One region of the Pseudomonas sp. MM213 genome, then DNA from elsewhere that is predicted to be linked to it. Evidence: predicted binding sites of a transcription regulator. Region 1 holds the regulator's gene; the other holds the start of a gene.

Region 1 (5,716 bases):
TTGGCCAAGAGCTACAAGAGCCGTCAGGTCGTGCGCGACGTCAGCCTGTCTATCGACAGCGGTCAGATCGTCGGCCTGCTTGGCCCTAACGGCGCCGGTAAAACCACCTGTTTCTACATGATTGTCGGCCTGGTTCAGGCGGATCAGGGTCGCGTACTGATCGATGATCTGGACGTCAGCCACCAGCCGATGCACGGTCGTGCAAAGGCCGGTATCGGCTATCTTCCGCAAGAAGCGTCGATCTTCCGCAAACTCTCGGTCGCCGACAACATCATGGCGATCCTCGAGACCCGCAAGGAACTCGACAAGGCCGATCGCCGCAAGGAACTGGAAAGCCTGCTGCAGGAATTCCACATCAGCCACATCCGCGACAGCCTCGGCATGAGCCTGTCCGGTGGCGAGCGCCGCCGCGTGGAAATCGCCCGGGCACTGGCCACCAACCCGAAATTCATCCTCCTCGACGAACCGTTCGCCGGCGTGGACCCGATTTCGGTGGGCGACATCAAACAGATCATCTACCACCTCAAGGCCAAGGGCATTGGCGTGCTGATCACCGACCACAACGTCCGTGAGACGCTGGATATCTGCGAAACCGCCTACATCGTCAACGATGGCCAACTGATCGCCGAAGGTGATTCGGCCACCATCCTGGCCAACGACCTCGTGAAAGAAGTCTATCTGGGCCATGAGTTCCGCCTGTAAGCACTAAGGTGTCTGGCTGGCTGCCCGAGCGCTTGTCTCGATAAAAAATCAATACTTTTTTATTGTTACAGCGCTCTAGGCAAACGCTACGGTTTCGGGCATATAATTTGCTTATGTTTGGCGCTTCGGCGCCCTGTAGTGGATGGCGCATGTGCGCCGGCGAATAAGGTGTTTAGCCCCTGCCATGAAACCATCGCTAGTCTTGAGAATGGGCCAGCAGCTGACGATGACACCGCAGCTGCAACAGGCCATCCGCCTGCTCCAATTGTCGACCCTGGACCTGCAACAGGAAATCCAGGAGGCCCTGGAGTCCAATCCGATGCTCGAACGCCAGGAAGAAGGCGACGACTTCGATAACGCCGACCCCTTGGCCGACAAAGCCGAACAGCAACCCAACGCCGACGTTTCAGAACCCTCCTATCAGGAAACCGCCCCGACGGTGGATAACCTCGAGGAAGGTGACTGGAACGAGCGCATTCCCAACGAACTGCCCGTCGACACCGCCTGGGAAGACGTCTACCAGACCAGCGCCAGCAGCCTGCCGAGCAACGATGACGACGAGTGGGATTTCACGACCCGTACATCCGCCGGTGAGAGCCTGCAAAGCCACCTGTTGTGGCAACTGAACCTGGCGCCGATGTCCGACACCGATCGCCTGATCGCCGTGACCCTGATCGATTGCATCAACAATCAGGGCTACCTGGACGAAACCCTTGAGGAAATCCTCGAAGCCTTCGATCCGGAACTCGACATCGAACTGGACGAGATCGAAGCCGTCCTGCATCGCATCCAGCAATTCGAACCCGCCGGCATCGGCGCCCGCAACCTGGGTGAATGCCTGCTGCTGCAATTGCGCCAACTCCCTGCCAAGACACCTTGGCTGGCCGAGGCCAAGCGCCTGGTCACCGATTACATCGACCTGCTCGGCAGCCGCGACTACAGCCAGCTGATGCGCCGCATGAAGCTCAAGGAAGATGAACTGCGCCAGGTGATCGAACTGGTTCAGAGCCTCAATCCGCGCCCTGGCTCGCAGATCGAATCCAGCGAAGCCGAGTACGTCGTCCCCGACGTGATCGTGCGCAAGGACAACGAGCGCTGGCTGGTCGAGCTGAACCAGGAATCGGTGCCACGGCTGCGGGTCAACGCCCAATACGCCGGTTTTGTGCGCCGCGCCGACACCAGTGCCGACAACACCTTCATGCGCAATCAGTTGCAAGAGGCCCGCTGGTTCATCAAGAGCCTGCAAAGCCGCAACGAAACCCTGATGAAAGTTGCCACCCAGATCGTCGAGCATCAGCGCGGTTTTCTGGAATACGGCGACGAAGCGATGAAACCGCTGGTGCTGCATGACATCGCCGAAGCGGTGGGCATGCACGAGTCGACGATTTCCCGCGTAACCACACAAAAATTCATGCATACCCCCCGGGGCATATATGAGCTGAAATACTTTTTCTCCAGTCACGTCAGCACCTCCGAAGGCGGTGAATGCTCGTCCACGGCGATCCGCGCGATCATCAAAAAACTGGTTGCCGCGGAAAATCAGAAAAAGCCGTTGAGTGACAGCAAGATCGCTGGTTTACTGGAGGCACAAGGCATTCAGGTGGCTCGCCGCACCGTCGCCAAGTACCGCGAATCCCTCGGGATCGCGCCTTCGAGCGAACGCAAGCGGTTGATGTAGAGCCACGCCACAGCGTTCCAGTGGTAGATCATCTGGTCTACCGCTTTATGCACTGGCAACGAAGGAGAAGCTGTATGCAAGTCAACATCAGTGGACACCAACTGGAAGTGACCGAACCTCTTCGCACCTACATCGGCGAAAAACTCGAACGGTTAGAGAGGCATTTCGACAAGATCACCAACGTGCAGGTCACGATGACGGTCGAAAAGCTGAAGCAGAAAATCGAAGCCACGCTGCATATTCCCGGCAATGAAGTGGTCGCCAACGCGGAACATACCGATATGTACGCGGCGATCGACGCATTGACCGACAAGCTGGATAAACAACTCAAAAAGCATAAGGAAAAGACCCAGAGCCTCCTCCAGGGCGCGACCGGTCGTTAACACTCCCAACCCATGATCCGACTTGAAAGCATCCTGACCCCCGGCCGTTCCCTCGTGAACGTGCCGGGCGGCAGCAAAAAGAAAGCCCTCGAGCAAATTGCCAACCTGATCGCCCGGGAAGTGCCGGATCTGGAGATGCAAGATGTCTTCGAGGCGTTGATTGCCCGTGAAAAACTCGGCTCGACCGGTTTTGGCAACGGCATCGCTATCCCTCACTGCCGGCTGAAAGGTTGCACCTCGCCCATCAGTGCCTTGATGCACCTGGACGCCCCCATCGATTTCGACGCCATCGACGGTGCTCCGGTTGACCTGCTGTTCGTCCTGCTGGTCCCCGAAGCCGCTACCGATGCGCACCTTGAATTGCTCCGCCAGATCGCCAGCATGCTCGATCGCAAGGAAGTCCGCGATCGCCTGCGTAGCGCCCCGAGCAATGAAGCCTTGTATCAGGTTGTCCTGGACGAGCAAAACGGGCACTAATCATGCGCTTGATCATCGTCAGTGGCCGTTCCGGCTCAGGTAAAAGCACCGCGCTCGATGTTCTCGAGGACAACGGCTATTACTGCATCGACAACCTGCCCGCCGGATTGTTGCCGGAACTGGCTGAACGCGCGCTGATCCACACCGAACTGGCGCAACCGCTGGTTGCCGTCTCTATTGATGCGCGCAACCTGCCGAGCCACCTGAGCCGGTTTCCGGAACTGCTCGAAGAAGTTCGCAGCCGGCATATCCAGTGCGACGTCCTGTACCTGGACGCCGACGAAGAAACCTTGCTGAAACGTTTTTCGGAAACTCGCCGTCGTCACCCGCTGAGCAGCGCCAATCGCTCGCTGGCCGAGGCGATCAACGACGAAACCAGCCTGCTCGGGCCGATTGCCGACCTCGCCGATCTCAAGGTCATCACCACCAACCTGAACCTGTATCAGCTGCGCGATACCATCAAGTTGCGCCTGCTGAACCAGCCGGAACCCGGTACTGCGTTTTTGGTGGAGTCGTTCGGATTCAAGCGCGGCATGCCGGTGGACGCCGACCTGGTGTTCGACGTGCGCTGCCTGCCGAACCCCTATTGGAAGCCCGAGCTACGCGATCAGTCCGGGCTTGATGAACCGGTTGCCACGTATCTGGCCGCCCAGCCGGACGTCGAAGAGATGTTCCAGGACATCTCCACGTACCTGCTCAAATGGCTGCCGCGCTTTGCCGCCAGCAACCGCGCTTATGTCACCATTGCCATCGGCTGCACCGGCGGGCATCACCGCTCCGTCTATCTGACCGAACGTCTGGGTCAGGCCCTGCAAAAAACCCTGAAGAACGTCCAGGTCCGCCACCGCGACCTCAGCTAAAGGATTCACATCGCGATGCCTGCTCTGGAAATCGAAATCATCAACAAGCTGGGTCTGCATGCCCGTGCTTCCGCCAAATTCGTTGGTGTCGCCGGCGAGTTCAAAGACTGCACGATCAGAGTCGGACGAACGCCGGAATCAACGGTCGACGGCAAAAGCATCATGGCAATGATGATGCTCGCTGCAGGCAAAGGCACCAAAATCTATATCAGCACCGAAGGCGAAGACGAGCAAAGAGCGCTGGATGCGCTGACAGACTTGATCAACCGTTACTTCGACGAAGGCGAATAACGCTCGCCTAGGCGAGCGCTGTATCCATCACCATCATCAAACAAAACCCGATCAGCAGCCCAAGGCTGGCCAGCTTGTCGTGACCATGGCGGCGCGACTCGGGGATGACTTCGTGCGTGACCACCAGCAACATGGCCCCGGCCGCGAGCGCCAGGCCCAATGGCAACAGCAGTTCGGCCAGGCTCACCAGCCAGGCGCACAACAGTGCGAAGACCGGCTCGACCAAGCCTGATGCTGCCCCGATCAGGAACGCCTTGACCCGCGACATCCCTGCCCCGGCCAACACCAACGCAATGACCAATCCTTCCGGCACATCCTGCAAGGCGATGCCCATGGCCAGGCTGTCGGCGTCGGGCATGCCGCCACCCGCCGAGACACCGACCGCCATGCCTTCGGGAATGTTATGGGCAATGATGGCAAACACGAACAACCAGATCCGTGGCGCAATGACCGGCCGCTCCAGCGTGCCGACGAGCATTTCCGGTGAGGCGCCGGAAACCTTTCGATCCACCAGATACAGCCCGAACGCGCCAAGCATGATGCCGAAACTGATCAGACCGCTGGCCGCCCAGGGTGTCAGCCCCAGGCTTTCAGCGGCGGCAATGCCCGGCACGATCAGCGAAAACGCCGTCGCCGCGAGCATCACCCCGGCACCGAAGCCGAGCAGCGTATCGCTGACCGCCTGGGGCATGCGTCGAATCACCAGCACCGGCACCGCGCCCAAGGCCGTGCCCAAGGCGCAAATGGCCCCGCCCTGCAACGCACGCAGCAGTTTCGGCTCAAGGTCCAGCCACGCGAGCCCATGCGCAACCAACAGGCTCATGCCCGCCAGTAGTAACAGCGACCCAAACGCGTAACGAAACATTCGTCCACTTCCGATCGCCAGTGTTTCAGTGCCCATAGCCCGCCCAGGATTGTTTTTATAGAAGACTTAAACCAGTGCAGCCTGATAGCGCGCAGCGACTTCGGGCCAATTGATCACGTTGTAAAAAGCGTTGATGTATTCCGGCCGGCGGTTTTGATACTGCAGGTAATAGGCATGCTCCCAGACATCCAGCCCCAGAATCGGCGTATTGCCGTTCATCAAGGGACTGTCCTGGTTGCCGCTGCTTTCAACGACCAGAGTCTTTTGCGGCGTCACACTCAGCCAGGCCCAGCCACTGCCGAAACGGGTCAGCGCGGCTTTGGTGAAGGCCTCCTTGAAACGGTCGAGGCCGCCCAACTGGTCTTCGATGGCCTTGGCCAACTCACCGTCCGGCTGACCGCCGCCGTTGGGCACCATCACTTCCCAGAACAGCGAGTGGTTGGCGTGACCGCCGCCCTGA
Region 2 (5,716 bases), 1.3 Mb from region 1:
GGTGCGGGTCAAGGCCGCCGGTGAGCGTGAACTGGGGCAAAACCTGCATCCGCACATGTTGCGACACTCCTTCGCCAGCCACCTGCTGGAGTCCTCGCAGGACCTGCGCGCGGTGCAGGAATTACTCGGCCACTCGGACATCAAGACCACCCAGATCTACACCCACCTGGACTTCCAGCATCTGGCGACGGTTTACGACAGCGCCCATCCACGGGCCAAACGCATTAAGGGCGATGATTCATGACGATCCAATTGATCACCTTCGACCTCGACGACACCTTGTGGGATACCGCCCCGGTCATCGTCAGCGCCGAAGCCGTATTGCGTGAATGGCTGACCGAACATGCACCGAATCTGGGCGCGGTGCCGGTGGAGCATTTGTGGGGGATTCGCGAGCGCATTCTGGGCAGCGAACCGGGCCTCAAGCATCGAATCAGCGCCTTGCGTCGCCGGGTGCTTTTCCATGCCCTGGAAGAAGCCGGTTACGGCCATGAACAGGCGTCAGACCTGGCCGATCAAAGTTTTGAAGTGTTTCTGCATGCCCGGCATCAGCTGGAAATCTTCCCGGAAGTCGAGCCGACACTGGAGACGCTGGCCAAACACTATGCACTCGGCGTCGTCACCAATGGCAATGCCGATGTGCGCCGTTTAGGGCTGGCCGACTACTTCAAGTTTGCGCTGTGCGCCGAAGACATCGGCATCGCCAAACCGGACGCACGCCTGTTTCATGAGGCGCTGAAGCGTGGCGGCGCAACGGCCGCGACGGCGGTGCATATCGGCGACCATCCGGGTGATGACATTGCCGGGGCACAGCAGGCGGGGTTGCGGGCGATCTGGTTTAACCCGCAAGGCAAATTGTGGGAAGCGCAGAAAGCGCCGGACGCTGAGATTCGCAGCCTGACCGAGCTGCCGGCGTTGTTGGCGCGGTGGAATTCAATTTCGTAGCACCTTTGAGGCCGCCTTCGCGGGCAAGCCTCGCTCCTACAGGATTTGTGTCGCACGCCAATTATGTGAACGACACAAATCCTGTAGGAGCGAGGCTTGCCCGCGAAGAACGATAACGCGGTCCACCTATCTATCACCCATGAAAAAGCCCGCAGCGACGGCGGGCTTTTTCAGCAAGCAAGGGCAGACGCTTAGATAGGCCGGCTGCCGTACTTGTTGTCAGGCTTCTTGGGAGGATCGGCGACCACATTGGCCTCCACTTCCTGCACCTTGCCGCCCTTGGCCAGGAACTCTTCCATGGCCTTGGCCAAGGCATCGCGTTCCTTGTTTTTTGCTTCGACGCTCGGCAGCTCATCGACCGATACCGCTGCCTTGGCTTTGCCTTTGGCGGTCGGAACGGGCGCATCACCGCCGTCGTCTTCAGCGACGTCTTCCGCCGCTGCTTCCAGACCTTCTTCGGTTTCGTCGTCGTCGCCTACTTCGAGGTCGTCGTTTTCCAGATCATCGTCGCTCATGTTCTACCTCATGACTTGCGAAAAGCAGATTAGTTATAGCCCAGCTTTGCCCTCTGTCGAAGGCTGCCGGAAAAATTCAATAACCGCTGGTGACCAGCGGTTCATGCCTCTTCACCGTGCACGGTGGCGAGGACTTTACGGGCACCGCCAAAATCACGGTGCTCGCCCAGATAAACGCCTTGCCAGGTCCCTAACGCCAGTCGGCCCGCCGAAATCGGCAAACTGAGCTGACAGCCAAGCACGCTGGCCTTGAAGTGCGCCGGGAGGTCGTCCAGGCCTTCGTCGTTATGCTCATAGCCGTCTGTTCCTTGTGGGATCAGACGATTGAAAAATCGTTCGAAGTCGCGACGTACCGCCGGATCGGCGTTCTCGTTGATGGTCAACGACGCCGAGGTATGCTGCAGCCACAAATGCAACAGACCGACCCGACACGCCTTGAGTTCAGGCAGGCCGGCGAGTAACTCGTCCGTTACCAGATGAAAGCCCCGGGGCCTCGCCCGCAGGGTAATCAGAGTCTGTTGCCACATACAGTTCTCCGCACGTTCGGGGCGCATTCTAGCGCGCTCTGGGAAAAAACAAAGGCCCTAATATTCCTTCAATCATGTAAGCCATTGGCCGCAGAAAAACGCCCGCCGTAAACACCACTAAACGTGTACGAAAAAACCTTTCAGCAGCCCTCACACTGACAAACTCCAGACAAAAAAATGCCCGGCAAGCCGGGCAAGTTTTTTATGCGCGTCTTACAAGTTGTAGCCGCGTTCGTTGTGAAGCGCCAGATCGATGCCGACAGCCTCTTCTTCTTCGGTGATACGCAGACCCATGACAGCGTCCAGCACCTTGAGAATGATGTAAGTGACGATTGCGGTGTAGATCACCGTGAAGCCCACGCCTTTGCACTGAATCCAGACTTGTGCGGCGATGTCGGTGACGGTGCCGAAGCCACCCAGCGACGGTGCGGCGAACACACCGGTCAGGATCGCGCCGAGGATACCGCCGATACCGTGCACGCCGAAGGCGTCCAGGGAATCGTCATAACCGAGTTTGCGTTTCAGGGTGGTGGCGCAGAAGAAGCACACCACGCCCGCTGCCAGACCGATCACCAGTGCGCCCATCGGGCCCACGGTGCCAGCGGCCGGGGTGATTGCAACCAGACCGGCGACCACACCCGAGGCGATACCCAGTGCACTTGGCTTGCCGTGGGTGACCCACTCGGCAAACATCCAGCCCAGTGCGGCGGCGGCGGTTGCGATCTGGGTAACCAGCATCGCCATGCCGGCAGTGCCGTTGGCCGCTGCGGCGGAACCGGCGTTGAAGCCGAACCAGCCAACCCACAGCATGGCTGCGCCCATCAGGGTGTAACCGAGGTTGTGCGGGGCCATCGGGGTGGTCGGGAAGCCTTTGCGCTTGCCGAGCACGATGCACGCCACCAGACCGGCCACACCGGCGTTGATGTGCACCACGGTGCCGCCAGCGAAATCGAGCACGCCCCAGTCCCACATCAGGCCGCCGTTGCCGGACCAGACCATGTGCGCGATCGGTGCATAAACCAGAGTGAACCAGATGCCCATGAAGATCAGCATCGCGGAGAACTTCATCCGCTCAGCGAAGGCACCGACGATCAGCGCAGGGGTGATGATGGCGAACGTCATCTGGAAGGTGATGAACACCGCCTCAGGGAACAACGCCGCAGGACCCGTCAGGCTGGCGGGGGTGACACCGGCGAGGAAAGCCTTGCCCATGCCGCCGAAGAAGGAGTTGAAGTTGACGACGCCCTGTTCCATGCCGGTGGTGTCGAACGCGATGCTGTAGCCATAAATGACCCACAGGACGCTGATCAGACCGGTAATGGCGAAGCACTGCATCATCACGGAAAGAATGTTTTTGGAGCGAACCATGCCGCCGTAGAACAGCGCAAGGCCGGGAATGGTCATGAACAGCACGAGGGCTGTCGAGGTCAGCATCCAGGCGGTATCGCCGGAATTGAGGACTGGGGCCGCCACTTCGTCTGCCGCCATGGCCAGGCTGGGCATTACGAGGGACAACAGGGCTCCTAGCCCTGCGAATTTACGCAGAGTCATATTGTTTTCTCCTGGGGCGTTGGGGTTTGTGGCGGCTTAAATCGCGTCGGTATCGGTTTCGCCGGTACGGATGCGAATCGCCTGTTCCAGATTGACCACGAAGATCTTGCCGTCACCGATCTTGCCGGTGTTGGCTGCCTTGGTTATCGCCTCGATAACCCGATCAAGATCCTTGTCGTCAATGGCGACATCGATCTTCACCTTGGGCAGGAAATCGACCACGTATTCCGCGCCGCGATACAGCTCGGTGTGACCCTTCTGCCGCCCGAAGCCTTTGACTTCGGTAACGGTAATGCCCTGCACGCCGATCTCGGACAGCGATTCGCGCACGTCGTCCAACTTGAACGGCTTGATGATGGCAGTGACTAGCTTCATGAAAACTCTCTCCCGAATTGGTGGACTTGCCCCAGGAAAACAAACCCGGCTCAAGTCTAAGCGCAGTGCCTGGCTTTGTAACGCATCGTCGGCCTTACCTGCCCGTCCGACGCCAGCTAACCGCTCCGCACGAAACTCTTCCCCCGTTTCGCTTGGCGCACTGCATTCGTCACATCGACTGCATCAGTGCATGGGTCACTACCGTCTAAGCAGAAAGCTTGCCATCTCCACAAAACCCTCAGTTTTCAAGCTCTTGGCCGTAGATGCCCACCACATCGCTGCAACACCGGACGCGTTACGCACAACAACGGTGCGGCACCGTCCGTCCGCATGCGCGAAAAGCGTGCATCCCTGCGGTCGGGATTGACTATAGACACTGCGTGATACACTGCCCGCCATTGTTTCCAGGACCTTTCCCATGCTCGCGCCCAAAGATTTCCTCGACGCCTTGACCGGCACAGCCTCCCGCCTCTTCAGCGGCGACACCCCACTGCCGAAAAGCGAAATCGAAAGCCAGTTCAAGGCGTTGCTGCAAAGCGGCTTCAGCAAACTGGACCTGGTGAGCCGGGAAGAGTTTGATAGTCAGATGGTCGTGCTGGCACGCACGCGGGCACGCTTGGAAAGCCTGGAAGCGAAGGTTGCCGAGCTGGAAGCGAAGCTCAATCCCCCAACCGAGTAACCCCGCAAATCCCACTTTGAAACCCGATCCACTGTGGGAGCGAGCCTGCTCGCGATTGAAGGTCGGAACGACCTTCAGATTCATCTGTAGGAGCTGCCGCAGGCTGCGATCATTTGATCTTCAGCCCTGCAAAAATCCCGGCAACGTCCTACAACAAAACCACCGCCGTCCGATTGCGTCGCCAAGTATCCGGCCTCTAAGCTCATCCCCAGCTGAATATTCAGCTCTGGGTTTGGCGACCCGGAAGACCCCGACGCACCGCGACCACATTCGACCGAGGAACTTATTCCCATCTCGAATTATGGCGGCTATGCGTGGGAGACCTTCGGGTCTGCCGGTTCTCGGGCGTCACCGGTTCGCCAACCCGCGCATGGCTGCCACCCTTTTCGTTTGGCGACGATCAGAGGCAGTTTTCTTCATTTGATCCCGAGAACTGCACGATGGACGAAAACTATCTGATCCCCCACGTCTTCACCCGCCACAAACTCCACCTCCACGCCCTCCTCCTCCAAAACCAACCCTGGTTCAGCGCCCGCGACCTCGGCCGCTTCCTGCGCCTCCACCTCGACGACCGCGCCGTCCGAAAACTCGACCCCGACCAGCGCCAGTTCGCACGAATGCTCATCCACGGCAGCATCGAAGATGCCCTGCTGATCAGCGAATCCGGCGTCTACGCCTTACTGATCTACCACTACTGCCCCGAACACCGAGCCCTGCGCGAATGGCTGACCCACGACGTAGTGCCAGCCCTCAGAGACGCAGAACAACCCACCTCAACCGAACGCCCCATCCTGAGCCTGCTGAACTGGCCGGAAATGTCACTGAGTTTGCTGCACTGGAATAACCAGCCGTGGATTCGGTTGCAGGATGTTCCGCAAATGTTGCCGAGCGCAGAGCAGACGCAGCGCCCGGTCAACGTGCCATGGTGGAAAAAAGCTTCGCGAGCGTTGCACTCGCTTTAAGCGCTCATCCACGCTCGATTTCGGCGCTGCGATGATCGTAGCTCGATTGCAGATTCAGCCAGAATTCGGGCGTGGTGTTCAACAGCATGGAAAGCTTCTTTGCCAGACCCGCGCTGACATCGCTCTGCTGCTTTACTACGTCGATCAATTCAGCCTCCGGCT

The links. Region 1 encodes sigma-54, which starts transcription at its own class of promoters, with help from an activator protein. Its sites were predicted from a motif close to ANTGGCATNNANNTTGCTNT; they were not measured.
Positions count from the first base shown of each region.
Region 2: a site for sigma-54 is predicted at 4,120-4,139, ahead of glnK (P-II family nitrogen regulator). Genes of this name have one in related genera too.

Region 1 covers NZ_CP081943.1:5,626,559-5,632,274, reverse strand. The annotation lists gene lptB (LPS export ABC transporter ATP-binding protein) at 1-702, shown strand, start outside; gene K5R88_RS25515 (RNA polymerase factor sigma-54) at 887-2,380, shown strand; gene hpf (ribosome hibernation-promoting factor, HPF/YfiA family) at 2,455-2,763, shown strand; gene ptsN (PTS IIA-like nitrogen regulatory protein PtsN) at 2,776-3,240, shown strand; gene rapZ (RNase adapter RapZ) at 3,243-4,100, shown strand; gene K5R88_RS25495 (HPr family phosphocarrier protein) at 4,116-4,391, shown strand; gene K5R88_RS25490 (ZIP family metal transporter) at 4,399-5,292, opposite strand; gene K5R88_RS25485 (superoxide dismutase) at 5,323-5,716, opposite strand, start outside.
Region 2 covers NZ_CP081943.1:4,350,079-4,355,794, forward strand. The annotation lists gene xerC (tyrosine recombinase XerC) at 1-244, shown strand, start outside; gene K5R88_RS19885 (HAD family hydrolase) at 241-945, shown strand; gene sutA (transcriptional regulator SutA) at 1,137-1,460, opposite strand; gene K5R88_RS19895 (secondary thiamine-phosphate synthase enzyme YjbQ) at 1,562-1,987, opposite strand; gene K5R88_RS19900 (ammonium transporter) at 2,201-3,538, opposite strand; gene glnK (P-II family nitrogen regulator) at 3,575-3,913, opposite strand; gene K5R88_RS19910 (accessory factor UbiK family protein) at 4,332-4,592, shown strand; gene K5R88_RS19915 (BRO-N domain-containing protein) at 5,033-5,554, shown strand; gene K5R88_RS19920 (HigA family addiction module antitoxin) at 5,559-5,716, opposite strand, start outside.